Regions from separate parts of the Parasutterella sp. genome, predicted to be linked through region 3. Evidence: predicted binding sites of a transcription regulator. Region 3 holds the regulator's gene; each other region holds the start of a gene.
The links. Region 3 encodes sigma-54, which starts transcription at its own class of promoters, with help from an activator protein. Its sites were predicted from a motif close to TGGCANGNAANCTGCTTT; they were not measured.
Positions count from the first base shown of each region.

Region 1: a site for sigma-54 is predicted at 2,078-2,095, ahead of glnA (type I glutamate--ammonia ligase). Genes of this name have one in related genera too.
Region 2: a site for sigma-54 is predicted at 2,805-2,822, ahead of ACZND6_RS10555 (P-II family nitrogen regulator). Genes of this name have one in related genera too.

Region 1 covers NZ_DBMALT010000019.1:38,948-44,898, reverse strand. The annotation lists gene glnL (nitrogen regulation protein NR(II)) at 1-542, opposite strand, end outside; gene glnA (type I glutamate--ammonia ligase) at 600-2,021, opposite strand; gene hemW (radical SAM family heme chaperone HemW) at 2,325-3,464, opposite strand; gene rdgB (RdgB/HAM1 family non-canonical purine NTP pyrophosphatase) at 3,466-4,065, opposite strand; gene rph (ribonuclease PH) at 4,072-4,809, opposite strand; gene ACZND6_RS06835 (YicC/YloC family endoribonuclease) at 4,984-5,886, shown strand.
Region 2 covers NZ_DBMALT010000043.1:4,683-10,633, forward strand. The annotation lists gene ACZND6_RS10540 (MerR family transcriptional regulator) at 311-778, shown strand; gene ACZND6_RS10545 (NAD(P)-dependent oxidoreductase) at 798-1,763, shown strand; gene ACZND6_RS10550 (dihydrofolate reductase family protein) at 1,849-2,556, opposite strand; gene ACZND6_RS10555 (P-II family nitrogen regulator) at 2,873-3,211, shown strand; gene ACZND6_RS10560 (ammonium transporter) at 3,208-4,470, shown strand; gene ACZND6_RS10565 (penicillin-binding protein 1A) at 4,586-5,951, opposite strand, start outside.
Region 3 covers NZ_DBMALT010000052.1:3,539-9,489, reverse strand. The annotation lists gene hprK (HPr(Ser) kinase/phosphatase) at 1-819, opposite strand, end outside; gene ACZND6_RS11405 (PTS sugar transporter subunit IIA) at 838-1,314, opposite strand; gene rpoN (RNA polymerase factor sigma-54) at 1,363-2,718, opposite strand; gene lptB (LPS export ABC transporter ATP-binding protein) at 2,727-3,500, opposite strand; gene lptA (lipopolysaccharide transport periplasmic protein LptA) at 3,497-4,090, opposite strand; gene lptC (LPS export ABC transporter periplasmic protein LptC) at 4,241-4,828, opposite strand; gene ACZND6_RS11380 (KdsC family phosphatase) at 4,832-5,362, opposite strand; gene ACZND6_RS11375 (KpsF/GutQ family sugar-phosphate isomerase) at 5,362-5,951, opposite strand, start outside.

The sequences.
Region 1 (5,951 bases), on a different contig from region 3:
TGCTGGAGACGGTCGGCTTCACTAATGATCACTTCGGTAAATTCTTTATTTTCCGGATCGTGAAGCTCCCCTTCCAAGAGCTGTGCTGCGCCTCGAATCCCTCCGAGAGGATTCTTAATTTCATGAGCGAGATTTCTCAGCAGGCGCCGAGTATTTTCAGACAACTCATTCATATGACGTTCTCGCGTCATTTGAAGGGTCTTATCTGCCGGCACAATCTCGGCCAAGAGAATATTTTCGTCATCCGGGAAAGGATGAATGGTGACTAGAACCGGAATCAGTTCTGCCGGAGGACGCAGGAAATGGTCTAGTTCGTTCGGAACCAAAAATGAAGGCTCGGGATGCGCACGGTAATTTGCGAGCCATTCATCCGACGAATTCAGGTAATACTGAAGTTTTCTTTCTTTTAGAAGTTTGAGCGACTGCCCGGATAGAAATTGAGCCGCGGTATTGGCGTAAAGAATATCGCCTTCTTTATTACATGCAAAAAGACCGAGCCTGAGGAGATCGAAACTTTCTAAACGCTTAGCATCAAAACTCACGACATCCTCCGCTCGGTCATTTTGCTGTCTTTACTCAGACAGCCTCAAATTACTCTACTAGCTCGAATAGTACATGTCGTATTCTTCAGGTGTCACCGCCATCTGAGTACGTACGACTTCTTCATGCTTGAGTGCAATGTAAGAGGTGATCAGATCTTCGCTGAAGACTCCGCCGGCCGTCAGGAATTCATGGTCGGCAGCCAAAGCTTCCAAGGCCTGTTCCAAAGAAGAACATACGGTCGGGATCTTAGCGTTTTCTTCCGGAGGCAGATCATAGAGGTTCTTGTCAGCAGCTTCGCCCGGATGAATCTTGTTCTGGATACCGTCCAAACCGGCCATCAGCAAAGCAGAGAAAGCCAAATAAGGGTTGGCCATCGGATCGGGGAAGCGAACTTCAACGCGACGTGCCTTATCACTGGAAACGAACGGAATACGCAGAGAAGCAGAACGGTTACGGGCGGAGTAAGCAAGTTTCACAGGAGCTTCAAAACCCGGGACTAAACGACGATAGCTGTTCGTCGTCGGATTCGTAATCGCGTTCAAAGCACGAGCGTGTTTGATGACGCCGCCGATGTAATAGAGAGCCGTATCAGAAAGCCCTGCGTAGCCGTTGCCGGCGAAGATATTCTTGCCGTCTTTCCAAATAGACTGATGAACGTGCATACCTGAGCCGTTGTCGCCGACAACAGGTTTCGGCATAAAGGTTGCAGTCATGCCGTAGGCTGCTGCCACATTCCAAACCGTGTATTTAAGAATCTGAGTCCAGTCAGCGCGTTTGGTCAGTGTGCTGAACAGCGTACCGATTTCGCACTGGCCGCAGCCGCCGACTTCATGATGATGAACTTCAACGGGAACGCCCTGTTCTTCAAGAAGTTCGCACATCTGAGAGCGGACATTGTAGAGAGAGTCAACCGGAGGAACTGGGAAATAACCGCCTTTGACAGTAGGACGATGGCCGCTGTTGGCGCCGTTCATATCCTTGCCGTTGCTCCAATAGCCTTCTTCACTTTCGATTTTGAAAAAGCTGTGATTCATTGTGGTGCCCCAGCTAACACCGTTAAAAATGAAGAATTCCGGTTCAGGTCCGAAGTAAGCATTATCGCCGATACCGGTGCTCTTTAAGTAAGCTTCAGCACGATTGGCAACGCTGCGAGGGTCGCGATCGTATCCCTTGCCGGTAGAAGGCTCAACAACGTTGCAGGTCAGGATCATTGTCGGAATATCTTCGTCGGCGAACGGGTCCATACGGGCGCTGTCCGGATCCGGCATCAGCAGCATATCGCTGGCCTCAATGCCTTTCCATCCAGCGATGGAAGAACCGTCGAAAGCGTGACCTTCTTCAAACTTGTCTTCATCAAAAGCAGAAACCGGTACGGAAACGTGCTGTTCTTTGCCTTTGAAATCAGTGAAGCGCAAATCAACAAATTTGACGTTGTTGTCCACAAGCATCTGCATGATTTCAGCGCTGGTCTTAGCCATGGATATCTCCTTAGTAAATTTGGACGTAGCAATCAAAAAATATGTTCAACAAAGCTTATGCAAATTTCGTGCCAATTTTCGACATGCACGAAATCATGCATTCTCAAAGAGCCTCAGTAAGCAATCGCAAAAACTTTTGTAATAATGCACCTTTTTAGTGCAAAAAGGAACAATTTAGGGATTTTTTTTTATTGATTTTTGATCCGCAATAGAACATTGCGGCGAAATGGTGCATTTCTTCCGAGTGAAACAATTAGCGGCCGAAATCGGCCGCATAGTTTGATGTCGTACGCTGAGATCCTGTCAAAGAAAAGCTTCAAGCACCTCGTTCAAGAAAAGCCAGCCCTTCTCTGTCGTTTTGATTCTCTTGAGATGGTCGCAGACAAGACCTTTTTCTCGAAGTTCCGTCCAAATCGACTCAATAACATCGAAATCGAGGCCGGTCCTCTCGGTGTAAAAATCGAAGGGCACGCCCTCTCTCAGCCGAAGCGCATTAAGCATGAATTCAAATGGCAAATCTTCCGGATCAATGAGTTTCCGCTCGGCGATTTGAGTCTGATGTTCTTTAAACGATAAAAGCCATCGGGCCGGATCGCGATAGTTATAAAAACGCTCCGGACGTCCTTGAATGGTTATTTTTCCGTGGGCACCGGGACCGACGGCAAAATAATCTCCGAACTCCCAATAGTTAAGGTTATGCCTGCAGCGGTACTCTCCTTTGGCATAGGCAGACACTTCATAGTGATCAAAACCGCGGGCTGCGGTTTTATCCCTGACCAAATCGGACATATCTGAAAGCACATCGTCATCAGGAATCCCTTTGGGCGGAAATTTGGCAAAATAGGTGTTCGGCTCCAGGGTCAGCTGATAGCAGGACAAATGCGTCGATCCGAAAGAAAACGCGGTTTCCAGCTCTTCGTCCAGTTCCTGAATAGTCTGGCCGGGAAGCCCGAACATTAAATCCAGGTTGAAGTTCTCAAAGATCTTTCCGGCGCTTTCTGCAGCCCGCCTGGCTTCCTGCGAGTTGTGAACCCGGCCTAAAGCCCTCAATTTAGCGTCATCAAAACTTTGAATTCCGATCGAAAGCCGGTTGACACCGGCCTCCCTGAAGTCTTTAAATTTCTGTTCCTCAAAAGTGCTGGGGTTGGCTTCCAGCGTAATTTCGATGTTTTCGTGGAACGGAATATTGTTGTCGGCCGCTTCAATGATTCTGCCGATGGTTTCCGGCGCCATCAGAGAAGGAGTGCCGCCCCCGAAAAATATACTCTTCAGCTTTCTTCTCTGGACACGGGCGCCCTGCTCTTTGAGCCCTTCAATGATGGCAACCTCATAGAGTGCTTCCGGCGCCGGCCCTCTCAAGCCGTGAGAATTAAAGTCGCAGTAAGGACATTTTTTTAGGCACCACGGCCAGTGAATATATAAAGAAAGCGGAAGTTCTTTCAATTTACCAATTCCAACGTTCGGTTAATAAAGTGCGCATTTTTCTCATGGCTTTGCCGCGATGGCTGACGGCATTCTTTTCTTCGGCCGTCATCTGAGCAGCGGTCTTTCCGTCCGGCGTCACGATAAAGAAAGGATCGTATCCGAAGCCGCCCTCGCCTTTCGGTTCATAACCGATCGTGCCGTTCCAAAAATCAATCGCGATCAGCGGCTCGGGATCGTTTTCATCACGGATGGCGACAATAACGCAGGTGTAATGAGCGTTACGATTGTCTTTGTCTTCAAGTTCTTTAATCAGTTTTGCGTTATTTGCAGCATCTGAGCTCGGCTCGCCGGCAAAACGTGCACTCAGTACGCCGGGCGCGCCTTTTAAGGCATCCGAGCAAATTCCCGAGTCATCGGCAATGGCCGGAAGACCGGAATGCTTCGCTGCCCATCTGGCTTTTGCCAGCGCATTTTCCACAAAGGTACCGAAAGGCTCTTCTGCAGAAGGGATTCCCAAAGAACCTTGAGAAATCACTTCGGCACTCATCGGAGCAAGAAGCTCCTGCATTTCTTTCATTTTCTTTTTGTTATTGCTGGCGAGAACAATTTTCTTAGACATGTCTTTTTACTCCTCGGCAAGAGCTGCTCTCTGAGCTGCAAACAGCTGCTTCAGGCCGTCTTCAGCCAGCTTGAGCAAAGCATCGAGGTCTTCCCGACTAAAGGGTTCTCCTTCAGCGGTTCCCTGCAGTTCAACAAATTTTCCTGCGTCTGTCATCACGACATTCATATCCGTATCACTTAAATGATCTTCGTCGTAGTCGAAATCAGCAACTGGAACACCTTCATAAATACCAACTGAAAGTGCAGCGACTTGTCCTTTGAGCGGAGATTTTTCCAAGGAGCCGTTTTTAATGAGCCAATTGACGGCATCAGCGAGTGCCACATATGCACCGGTAATCGAAGCGCATCTTGTACCGCCGTCTGCCTGGGTCACATCGCAGTCAATTTCGATCATTCTCTCGCCGAGTGCTTCCATGTCCACCACTGCGCGCAGAGATCTTCCGATCAGACGCTGGATTTCCTGTGTGCGGCCGCTTTGCTTTCCTTTGGCGGCTTCTCGGTCCGTGCGAGTACCGGTAGCGCGCGGCAGCATTCCGTACTCCGCAGTCACCCAGCCTTTTCCCTGATCTTTGAGCCAGCCCGGGACCTTTTCTTCAACCGAAGCGGTGCAAATGACCTTGGTACCTCCGACTTCAATTAAAACGGAGCCTTCGGCGTATTTTGTGTAGTGACGTGTGATCTTTATCGGGCGCAGTTCGTCTGCTTTGCGGCCGCTGGGACGGCTCCAAGTTTCTTCTGTCATTCATATCTCCTTCAACAATGTTCTGTCATTCTAATGAAGGCAGATTCGTAAACCATAATTTCCACCCGATCCGAACCTTGTGGAAGTTAGAGCCGGCTTCAAGGAAGGTAAAATACGGCGGCAGAAAGACCGTGCAATCCAGTTCAATCAAGCGCGGCAGAGAAGGAGTTTTGAATGAGTAATATTTCGAGTATGACGGGTTACGCGAATGCCAAAGTCCAGACCGACATGGGCTTGCTGAGCATCGACATGAGAAGCGTTAACTCTCGTTTTTTAGACTTAAGTTTCCGCGCTTCCGAAGAAATTCGTTTCCTCGAACCGAAATTCAGAGAGATCATCTCCGGCAAAATCGCCCGCGGCAAGATGGAATGCCGCTTGAATTTAGTGGATTCCGGCTTATCGGCGGATACAGCCTTAAATGAAGAAGCCCTCAACAAGCTTATGGCTCTTCAGACGCAGGTCTTAAAGACAGACCCCTCCGCCACAGCCCTGCGCGTCGCCGACATTCTGAATTATCCCGGCATCGTCGCCGCTCCGGTCCCCGATCCCGAAGTCTTCGCAAAGCAAGTGCTGACAGGCTTTGAACAGTGCCTCGCTGCATTTAACGAAAGCCGACAGCGTGAAGGCGCTGCTTTAGCTCAGGTTCTGCTCAAATACTGCACACAGATTGAAGACCTCGTCAATACGCTTCGTCCTAAGATTCCTGAAATTCTTCAGGCGCAAAAGGACAAACTCACCGAAAGACTTGAAGAAGCATTAGGCACCACGCTGGCAGACGGCGCTCAGATCACCAAAGAAGAAGTCAATGAACGCATCCGTCAGGAAATCACGCTTTACGGCATCAAGCTTGATGTCAACGAAGAGATGGAAAGACTGTGCACCCACGTCAAAGAAGTGAGAAGAACACTGGATCGCGGCGGTCCCGTCGGCCGTAAACTTGACTTCCTAATGCAGGAACTCAACCGTGAAGCCAATACGCTCGGCAGCAAAGCCGTTTCAATTTCGATGACGGACACGTCCGTCAATCTGAAGCTCGTGATTGAATCGATGCGCGAGCAAATTCAGAACCTCGAATAATTTTTCTTTTTCTGATAATCGAAGGGGCGCCCATCGGCGCCCCTTCTTGTTTCTTTAGCAGTTCA
Region 2 (5,951 bases), on a different contig from region 3:
CTTCTTTCGAACATCTGTAAGGTTTTGTGGAGCACCCCAATTACTCCAACCCCAAACAGAGGGTTTCGGTTTCCAGAATCTGAATAACCAAGATTGCTTGTGCAATATCGCGGTGGTGGTGCAATCGGTTCGTTCAGAACAGGAATAAGTATACATAAAAATTTTACGTTATTCAATATTGGAATAGCGAAATTTATTTTTTTAATTAGAGGCAAAAAAAAGCGTCAAGAGAGGAAGGTAAAGTTCCGTTCAAACCCATAAGGTCGGTAGAATGCAGGGATAAGAAGTGCACTTTAGGAAAAATAAAATCATGAGCTACACCATCGGAGAACTTGCTAAGAAATTCAATATTGCGCCCTCTGCACTTCGCTATTACGAAAAGGAAGGGCTCATCCCCGGCGTGAAAAGAAAGGCTTCGGGTGCACGCGAATTTGAAGCAAAAGACTGCGAAGTCTTGCTTCTGATCGACTGCCTTAAACAAAGCGGGATGTCTATTAAAGAGATATCTCACTTTATTGAACTCCTTCACGCCGGAGAAAGGACGCTGGAAGATCGTGCTGATATCCTGAGCGACCTAGAAGTCAAGTTCAAAGAGGAACTTAAGCGGCAGAAGCAAACATTAAAGCGCCTTCAGTATGAAAACTGGGTCTACCGACAGGCTGTCCGTCTAGGAAGTATCGAAGCGGTTGAAGAGCTGCCGTCGGCTTCAATGCCCAAGAAACTGCGCAAGATAAAGAAGAAAATCGATCGAATCTGCCGTCCTGAAGAAACGTTCTAATTATTAATTCGAAGCTTAAATGAAAGTCGTCGTTACAACAAAAGATTTTTGCGAAGAAGCGAAGCACTATTTAGAGTCTGAAGGTTTTGAAGTTGTGCTGCGCAACAGGCTGGGTATCGGCGCCGGTGCGCCTGACGACGTTCTGTATCCCGTGGTAGAAGACGCCAATGCGATCATTGCCGGAACAGAAACCTATCGTCCCGAGCTTCTCACACGTTTAAGTAACCTCAAGCTTATTTCCCGCAACGGCATCGGTTACGACGCGATTAATCTCGATGCACTTCGCAAAGAAGGCATCGGACTGACAAGAACCAAAGGCTTTGTTGAAGGCGCGGTTGCCGAACAGGTGATGGCTTATATCCTGTACTTTGCGCGGCGTGTTGATCTGCAAAGCGCCGATATGCATGACCACAGCTGGAACAGCCGCTTAATGCCGGGTGCTAAGAACCGCACTTTAGGGCTCGTCGGTTTTGGCGGCATCGGAACAGAAGTGGCAAAACGCGCAGTGCCTTTCGGGATGAAAGTAATTTATTTCTGTCGTCATCCGAATCCGGCTGATGATGCGGCTTACGGCGTGCAAAGCGTTTCGATGGAAGAGCTCCTCAAAGAAAGTGATTACGTTGTCGCTGCGGTGCCCCTTACGGATCAGACGTTTCATCTTTTCAACGAGGAATGCATTGCTCAGATGAAGGCCGGTTCGGTTCTGATCAATATTGCCAGAGGTCCGGTGGTTGACGAGGAAGCGCTTGCTCAAGCGTTGGCCTCCGGACATCTGGGCGGCTGCGCAGTTGACGTATTTCCGAAAGAACCGTGCACGGATTCGGTACTGACTCGTTATTCGAACGCCTTGCTGACGCCGCACTCCGCGACTTCGACCGCAGAGAACAGCAAAGCAACTAATTTCGCAGCGGCCAATAACCTCGTCAACTATTTGAAAAAAGATATTGACGCCAAATATGTCGTAGTCCAGGGGACCCGCTACTAACCGGTTATCCAAAAACAGAAAACCTCGGAAGGCTGAAAATCTTCCGAGGTTTTATTTAGTGTTAATCGCTTAACTCTGAGGCCGATTAGCGATGAATGTTATAGCGGAGCCAAACGTAGCCGGAACCGACGGTTTCGCAGTCGATTAATTCCAGACGATTCTTCTTGAGCGGCTCAACGACACCCTGGCATTCAATGACGGAAGGATGACCGGATTCACCGTCAAGGCCCGGGTAAACAATCATGCTCAGTTCATCAACCAAGCCCATCTGAAGGAAGTTGCCGCAGGTAATGGCGCCGCCTTCGAGGAGCATGTGTTTTACATTGAAATCCTGTTCGAGGTGTTTGAGGGCACTCTGTGTTTCTTCAAGCTTGGAACCGGGTGTACGCATGATGTAGGAAACGCCGATTTCTTCCAGTTCTTTCTGATAAGCACGAGTGACATGGCTTCCGAGGACGGCAACGATATGTTCGCCGCTGGGAAGGGTCGGAGATTTGTAGTGGAGGCGGCCTTGGATATCGAATACGACGGCAAGCGGCCTGCCTTCGCGTTTACCGATGAACGTATTCGTCTGCATGGTCTTGTGGCCTTCCATCGGTTCTTTTTCTTCTACGACATCAGCGCCGTACTCGGCCATGGTTTTGCGTCCGACGATCCAGCCGTCTGCGGATAATTTTGCATCAGCGGCTTCATAAACCTCTGTGACACTGGAGGAGGCGTTGTAGAGAGGACTCCAGTATTTGGAAATCAGGCGACCGTCAACGGACATGATCATATGGCAGGTAATTTTCATTTTGCGTCTCCTTTTTTGACGTGGTGGAGAGGGCGAGAGCCGAAGGGATGTACGGTGGGATGCGGCGGCTCCGCGCCCGTATTCTAAGTATGCTCCAAGTTGGAGCATAAGTGAAGAGGAAAAACCGCAGATAAAAGCCCTAACTCACGCAAGGGGTTAGGTCAAATGTGCACTGAATTGGTGCTTGGTTAGGCGAGGGTTTTTCTTTCCTGAGAGTGAGAATCTTTGAGGCTCAGATATTCAGAAGTTGGCACGAATTATGCATGGTGATGGTTAGATCCCACGAGATCGTACAACAAACTAATCAGGAGCCCTTATGAAACTCATATTTGCGGTTTTTAAACCCTTCAAGCTCGATGAAGTCAGAGAAGCGCTGACTGAAATCGGTATCACCGGAATGACGGTAACGGAAGTCAAAGGTTTCGGACGCCAAAAAGGCCACACGGAACTGTACCGCGGTGCGGAATACGTCGTGGATTTTCTCCCGAAAGTTCAAATTATGGCGGCATGCCCCGACGGGTTGATCGATATTGCGACAGAAACGATCCGCAATGCGGCAAACACGGGAAAGATCGGAGACGGCAAGATTTTTGTGATGCCGTTGGAAGAAGTGGTTCGTATTCGTACAGGTGAAACAGGGGAAGGTGCATTATGAGAGTCACAGCCTTACTTTTAGCTCTGCTTTCTCCCGCGGCATGGGCGGCGGAAGAAAGTGCAATGAACGCAGCCGACGTGTCATGGATGATGGTCGCAACGACACTCGTGCTCTTTATGACAATTCCCGGCATCGCGCTCTTTTATGCCGGCATGGTACGAAAGAAAAATGTTTTATCCGTCGTGATGCAGAGCTTTGCAATTTGCTGCTCGATTACGATTGTTTGGTATGTCTGCGGTTACTCTCTCGCTTTTACCGAAGGCAACTTCTTTATCGGCGGCTTTGACAAAGTTTTCCTTCACGGCATCGGTATTAACACGATGCAGGGTTCCATTCCTGAAATGCTCTTCATGATGTTCCAGATGACGTTTGCCATTCTGACGCCTGCCCTGATGTGCGGTGCCTTTGCAGAACGCATGAAGTTCTCGGCGCTGTTCCTCTTCATGGTGCTTTGGTCTCTGTTTTGCTACGTGCCGATCTGTCACTGGGTTTGGGGTCCGGACGGCTGGCTAGCTGCCGCAGGTGCGTTGGACTATGCCGGCGGTACTGTTGTTCACATCAACGCCGGTGTTGCAGGTTTAGTGGCCTGCTTAATGCTCGGCAAGCGTATCGGTTACGGAAAAGAGGCGATGGCCCCGCACAATCTGATTCTTGCCATGGTCGGTGCCTGCTTCCTGTGGATCGGCTGGTTCGGATTTAACGGCGGATCCGGCTTGGCCGCTGACGGCCGTGCTGTGATGGCTATTGTGGTTTCTCAGATTGCTGCGGCCGCTGCTGCTCTGATTTGGATGGCCTGCGAATATGTAGAAAACAAGCGTTTCACTGTGTTGGGCGCGATTTCCGGTGCGGTGGCCGGCTTGGTTGCGATTACACCGGCCTCAGGCTTCGTTGAGCCGGCACCGGCACTTTTCATCGGCTTATGCGGCGGCTTTATTTGCTACTTCGGAGCCACTCGACTTAAGCACTGGCTTGGCTACGATGATTCCCTGGATGCCTTCGGCGTTCACGGCGTCGGCGGTATTGCGGGCGCCATCCTGACCGGTGTGTTTGCCTCTGAAGCGATCACGGGTTCAGCGATGAAGCCGGTTCTTGAACAGGTTTGGATTCAGACAGAAAGCGTCATTGCTACTCTGATCTACGCATCGATCGTTACCTATGTTCTCTTGAAACTCGTTGATGTCATGATCGGCATCCGAGTCTCTGCGGAAGAAGAACGGATGGGTCTGGACTTAAGTCTGCACGGCGAACGCGTGGAATAACTCACCGGCAAACCATTCAACGCAATCGAGGGCCGTTAAGGCCCTCGATTCGTTCAGAGATGAAAGGCTGAAGTTCCTGTTGAAGAGCTTTAGCCTTGTTCGTCAACAGAAGAGGTTAGAAGATCTGACCCCTTACTGAGCTGTCATGGATCAATGCGCCTATCGGATCATCGGTGGCGGGTTGATCAAGGCCCAGGTTCGGAATAGCATCCTTACGATTGGTGTAGTAGAGATTGCCGCCTTCTTCGGTCACACCCGGAGGCGCTTTGCGAACAACGTTAGGTTCGTTCTTGATGGCGTCTCTCATGTAATCAATCCAAACCGGAAGCGCTAAACCGGCGCCCTGCGCTCTGCGGCCTAAGCTGCGGGGCTGGTCAAAGCCCATCCAGACGGCTGCGCATTGATCTCCGGCGTACCCGACAAACCAAACGTCAAACGCATCGTTACTGGTACCGGTCTTGCCGGCGATGTCGGTACGTTTAAGCGAAGCGGTTGCGCGAGCTGCCGTACCGGAAGTGGCGACACCGTGCAGCATCTGATGCATGATGTATGCGTTGCGCGGGTCAAGCGCCTCAACTCCGGCGACTTTTTCTGCTTCTGCGGTTGACTGCATCAGAACTTTGCCGGAAGCATCGGTGACCTTAGAAATTAAGTACGGCTCGGTTCTTCGGCCGATATTGGCAAAAACGGAGAAGCCTTCCACCATCTGCCACGGAGTAACGGATCCGGCACCGAGGGCCATAGACAAATGCGGCGGATGTTTATCCGAGTCAAAGCCGAAACGCTGGATGAAGTCCACTGCATAGCGAGGCGTGATCGCCTGAAGAATTCGAATTGAAACGAGGTTTAGCGATTTCTTCAAGGCGTCCTTCATCATGATCGGGCCGCTGAACTTGCCGGAGAAGTTCTTCGGATTCCACTTCTTAAAGCCGGTTTCAGACGGATCCAAGACGATCGGAGCGTCATTGATGACTGTCTGCGGAGAAAATCCTTTCTCGATCGCAGCTGAATAAATAAAAGGCTTAAAGGACGAGCCCGGCTGACGCCACGCTTGAGTGACGTGATTAAATTTATTCAGGGCGAAGTCATAGCCGCCGACCATTGCTTTGATGGCGCCGGTGTTGTACTCTGTCGCAATAAAAGCGGCCTCAGCCTGAGGAATTTGGGTGATTTCCCAGTAGCCTTCCTTGTTGCTCTGAAGTCTCAGCACGGATCCCGGGACGATCTTGATATCGGCCTTAGCTTTCGGCTGGAGAGCTCTCTTTACGAAATCCAGGCCTTTGCCCGTAATGGAAATGACTTTGCCGTGAGACATCTGAACTTTAACTTCCGTCGGCGAGACTTCTAAGGCGACAACCGCCGGCATATCGGTGGCAATCAAAGCTTCCTGAAGCGCGTTGGAAATGTTTTGTTCTCGTGTCTTGGGATCGCTGATATCGACTTTTGCCTCTGGACCGCGATAGCCTTGGCTGTGGTCGTAA
Region 3 (5,951 bases):
GTTTCTGCCGCCGCCCACAGGGATAATCATTTTGCGGATGGGCTGACCGAGAACTTCTGTAAAGAGTTCTGTTTCCGGGAGACGCTCCATCAGCTCGCCTTGATCGAACTGTTTCAGTTCGGCGACGAGGTTAAGACGCATTTTTCTGCGTACCGAAGTCTCTCCGAAAATCGTTTTGATATCCAGCAGTCCGATACCGCGAACTTCGAGGAGGTTTGCCAAAAGGGCAGGAGCAGAGCCTTCCACCCAGTCGGGCGCTCTTTGAATGAAATCCACCACGTCGTCAGCTACAAGGCCGTGGCCGCGGGTGACGAGTTCAAGACCGAGTTCACTTTTACCGATGCCGCTCTGGCCGGAGAGCAGTATGCCCATGCCGAATACGTCCATGAAGACGCCGTGCATAGAGCAGCTCGGCGCGAGAAGCTTAACGATGTTGTGGCGGACAAAAGTCAAGACTTTTTCAGGCGGCTCTGAGGTTCCGAAGACGGGCAGATTGGTATCGATCAGCGGCTGGATCATATCGTCCGGAAGAGCTAAATCCAGGCACACTACCAGACCCAAGGATTTGTTTTCGATAAGTTTCTGCAGAAAGCCGACTCGGGCGTCATGCGAAATTTGATTAAAAAATTCTATTTCTGCCGGTCCGATAATGTGGAGGCGGTCAGGATGAATAATGTTCAGGAAGCCGACGCAGAGGGTTGGGTACTGTTTTGCCTTTTCCGTCAGGAAAAGCTTTTCGTTGGCATGTGACTGACCGTACAGCCAACTGATATTGAACTTCTTTTTGCAAAGGTTGAAAAGCTGTTGGTAGGTTGCCATAAATGTCGGCTCTGAAAACTAGACTTTATCGGAGGGTTGGACACTGCACCAGCTTCTTAGTGCGCCGCAGAAGGTATCCGCTGAAGAAGCGGTTAAAAGTTTTTCACGCAATGCATCATCAGAAAAAACTTCGGCCGCGGAAGCCAAAAGGGCTAAGTGTTCGCTGGCAGCATCTTCCGGGGCAATGAGGAAGAAGAACGCGCTGACCGACGGTTCGCCCGGACGGTCGCTCTCAAGTTCACCGTGCAGCTTAACAAAGAGGCAGCAGGGCTCCTTAATGTTTGGGAGACGGCAGTGGGGAAGCGCAATCCCGTGGTCGAGGTAGGTTGACCCCAATCTTTCACGGGCAAACAAGCCGTCGAAAATCTCTTTTTTGTCGAGACCGTAGAGCAGGCTCAGTGTTTGGGAAGCCTGTTCAAAGATTCGTTTTTTACTGCTGGGAGAGATTCCGAGCAACACATTGTCTGGTTTTAACAGACTGCACAAACCGTTCATAAGATTGACATAGCTTTTGACAGCCTTCCATTCTAAAGCACATCGGCATTAGTCGAGATTTTTTCGTTCGGAGGCGGGGGCAATCCCGAGGGCTTCACGATATTTGGCTACTGTTCGGCGTGCCACGCTAAAACCCTGCTGTTCAAGAGCAGACGCAATTTTTGCATCGGAAAGTGGTTTGGCCTTTGACTCTTGGTCGACAAGGCGTTTCAGCGCGGCCTTAACAGCGGCAGCAGAGGCTGCCTCGCCGCTGTCCGAAGGTCCTACGGAAGAGCTGAAGAAATATTTCAGTTCAAACACCCCGAGCGGACAGATAAGGTACTTGCCGCTGCATGCACGAGACACCGTAGATTCGTGCAGTTCGGTTTCATCGGCAATTTGGCGGAGCACCAAAGGACGCAGGGCTGAAGGGCCTTTATCAAAAAAAGCCTCCTGATGCGCCAGAATCGCCCGAGCCACTTTCAGCAGTGTCTTCTCCCGTTGCTCGATACTGTGCAGAAGCTCGCGGGCCTCTGTCAGCCGTCCTTTCCAAAGCTGCATCGTCTCTTTGTCTTTGCTTTGGACAACGGCTTGGGCGTAGCTATCATTCAGGCGAATTTTTGATCCTGAGCGGCTGATCAGCCGTACGGTCCAGCGTCCCTGAATCTTCGTGACAGCAACTTCAGGAATGACGAAGTTTATTTTGTCGGCAGAAAACTCTGCAGCAGGCCTGGGTGTTAGCCGACCGATCACTTCAAGGACAGATTTGATTTCTTCAGAGGAGCAGCCGAGTTTATTCTTTAACTCGTCATAGCGATGCTTTGCGACAAGCGTTAAATGATTCCGAAGCGTTTCTTCAGTCAGCTTTGCAAGCTCGGGGGCAAGTAGTTTGCGATTGAGCAAATGCTTCAGCTGCAGCAGTAAAGAATCGCTGACATCTTTTGCCCCGATGCCGGGAGGATCGAAGCTTTGCAGGAGGGAGAGGGCAATGCGCCAATCCTCGGGGTCTGCTTCTTCTTGGAAAGGTGCGCTTTGAGCGATTTCCTCTAAGCTTTCGGGAAGGAATCCGTCATTGTCGAGGCAGCCGATGAGCCAGCGTAAAAGTCCGGAATCTTTTTCAGAGAGCGGCAAGCAGCCGGCCTGTTCAAGGAGGTGGCTGGAAAGTGTTTTTTCTGCCGGAGTTTCCCATTCTTCCGGGTCATCTCCTTCGGCATTCCAATAAAGTTCCTGGTCGCCTTCAGAGGCGTTGTTTTCAAAAGTTTCCTCGGAGGATTCGCTAATTTCGAGAAGAGGATTGTCCTCAAGGGCATCGCAGATCTTCTGTGACAGTTCCAAGGTGGAGAGCTGGAGCACCTGGAGCGTTTGCCGCATCTGCGGTGTAAGCGTGAGGTGCTGGCTCGGGACCAGATTTAGCGATGCCGCCATCGCAGCTCCTACATTGTGAAGTTATCGCCTAAATAAGCGTTGCGGACCTGAGGATTTTCAACGATGGCTTCCGGCTTGCCCTGGGCAAGGACGCTGCCGTTGCTGATGATATAAGCGTGGTCGCAAATACCCAAGGTTTCGCGAACATTATGGTCGGTGATCAAAACACCGATGCCTCTTTCCTTCAGGAAATGCACGATGCGCTGAATTTCAATCACAGCAATCGGGTCGACACCGGCAAACGGTTCGTCGAGCAAAATAAAACGAGGACGGGCGGCCAGGGCACGAGCGATTTCAGTACGACGGCGTTCCCCGCCGGAAACCGTCGGCGCCAGGTTCTTGCGAATACCGGTGATTTGAAGCTCGTTCAATAGCTTTTCAAGTTCTTCCTTGATCTGCTTCTTGGTGAACGGACTGCCGTCTTCATTGGTCTGCAGCTCAAGAATGGCTTGGATGTTTTCTTCCACAGTCAGCGTTCTGAAAACACTGTTTTCCTGAGGAAGGTAGGTAATACCGATGCGGGCGCGTTTGTAGATGGGAAGGTGCTGAATCGACTCGCCGTTGAGGAGAATCTGACCTCCGTTTGCCGCCACGAGTCCCACGATCATATAGAACGTTGTGGTTTTCCCTGCGCCGTTCGGGCCTAAAAGACCGACGACTTCACCGCTTTTGATGGACAAAGAGACATCTTTGACCACGGTTCTCGGGCCGTAAATTTTCTTGAGGTTTTTGACCTCAAGCACATTGGTTTGGTGTTTCTGCAGGTTTACTCCGTCTGTCATGGAGAGACTCTCCTGCTTCCCTGAAGTTCAAGCGGCTTGCCGGCGTCCATGTTGGAATCGCGAGGTGCAATGACGGTAGAAACGCGGCCGGAAGGGCCTTTTGCTTTGTTGCCGTCAATAATTGCCGTTGAATTCGTCAGGTTATAAGTAATTTTGTCGCCTTTGCTTTCGTCTTTGAGCACACCGTTTTCGCTGCGTGCAACTTCGGCACGATGCGTCAAAATCAGAACGTTGCGTTTTTCGTCGTAAGTGAGTTCGTCACCTTTGCCGTGCATCCACTCCTCGACGCCGGGTGTTTTTTGATCACGACGCTGTTTGAAGGTGACTAGTTTTCCTTTCAGAGGCGTCATCACTGCATGTCGATAACCTTGCGGATCAACTGTGAGTACAAGCTTGTTGCCGCGGATTTCTAATGTTCCTTGGTGAACTGCCACATCCCCGGTATAAATTGCGACTTGCTTGACATCGTCGCCGTCAAATTTATCGGAAAAGATTTGAATTGGCTGTTCGGAGTCGGCTGTTTCAGCGTGTACCGCACCGACGGAAAGCAACCCGAGTGCGCAAAAGAACCAGATCGGCAGAAGCTTCATTTTTGTGTAATCAATGACGAAAGGTTAAGCAGTTAGGACATTCTATCTTACTCGGGAGGTCTAGCGAAAGCCGAGAGTAAAACAGCCGCGAAACGAGATTTCAGAAACTCAAAAACCGGCCCGAAGGAGGGCTCGAGCATAGATCCAGTGTTACTTACGCTCGACTTCTTTTACGGTTTTGGGCTGGATGACGGTCTGAACCCTGGAGCGCAGCTTGAAAGTGCGGTCGACATTGTCGTAATCCATTCCGACGCCGAGGGAAGTATCTTCTCCGCGGGTCAGTGCGACAGGTTTGTCGGACTTATAAGTGTCCGTGTCAGGATAGGCATCGAGCTGCGAAGTCAGAAGGCGGCTTGCGGGAGCCTCTTTAGAGGCGGCCTGACGAATGTCCACGTTGTCGTAAAAATGAATCACGGCACCTCCGTCCATCATTGTGGCGCGATCGGATTTTGCGGTGATCTGAGGCTCATTCGGATTTAAGGAGGCGTATTCGGGGAACTTTGCGTTGGCGTGGCCATCTGAATAGTGCTCGACTTCCTTGGCAAAGACCTTTGCTTTTGCTATTCCGTCATCGTCAAACTGAGTGATCGTGATGTCCCTGGCAATAAAATCGGGCGAGTTCAGATCGGAAAGATGCGTTACGTTTTCCAGCTCCGCCTTGACTGAATACCAGTAACTCATGGCGCAGAGCGTCACCAAAAGGGCGATAGCGATCAGGGAGGTCAGTCGGTCGCGCATAGCTTACAGCTCAGTGTTAAAACGTTTCATAACGGCTTGCTCAAAGAGTCCCTGAGACTTCAGAATGAATTCTGCAAGCTCTCTTACCGCACCGTGTCCGCCGGGGAAACGCGAGACCCAGCGGGCCTTCTTTAAAGTCAGCACAGAAGCATCCGAAGGCGCGCAAGGCAGTGCTACCAGAGGAAAGAGACATAAGTCAGGGATATCGTCGCCCATGTAAGCGGTTTCCTCCGGCGAAACGCCTGCCTGTCGGCAGATCTCAGCCAGCCCCTCACGTTTGTCCTTCTGCCCCTGCATTAAAAGCGTGATGCCGAGTTCCTTTGCGCGCTCGATGACGATGTCGGACTGTCGGCCGGTGCAGATAGCAACCTGAATTCCGCAGTCCTGCAGGAACTTAATTCCGAGACCGTCTCTGACGTAGAACTGCTTAAAGAGCTCGCCTTGTCCGGAAATGATGATGGAGCCGTCCGTCAGTACTCCGTCAACATCCAGACAAACAAGCTTAATTTTTTTTGCAATTGCTTCTGCTTTCATCAGATTACCTTTGCGGTCATAAGGTCATGGATGTGGAGCGCACCGATCAGTCGATCATTGTCGTCTACAACCAACAGCTGGTTTCTTAACGTGCTGTTGAGGATTTTAGCGGCTTCGGCAGCCAACGCCTGCGGCTGAATCGTTGTCGGATTCGGAGTCATCACATCGCGAATCTTCAGCGGACGAATGTCGCCGACGCGTTCGATCAGGCGTCTTAAATCGCCTTCGGTGAAGATACCCTTGACTTTATCGGTTTCATCAACGATGGCAGTCATACCGATTTTCTTCTTGGTGATTTCTTTCACGGCGTCCAGCACCGTGGCATCGATTCGGACAACCGGCGTAGCTTCTCCGCTGCGCATAACGTCTCTGACATGAGTAAGGAGGCGCCGTCCGAGCGCGCCTCCCGGATGAGAACGTGCGAAATCTTCCGGTCCGAATCCCTTCGCATCTAAACAGGCAACGGCAAGTGCGTCCCCCATGGCAAGGGTTGCAGTTGTGGAGGAGGTGGGTGCTAAGTTCAGAGGACAGGCTTCGCGGGAAACATGCACGTTGAGATTGACGGTTGCTTCTTTTGCAAGCGTGTTGT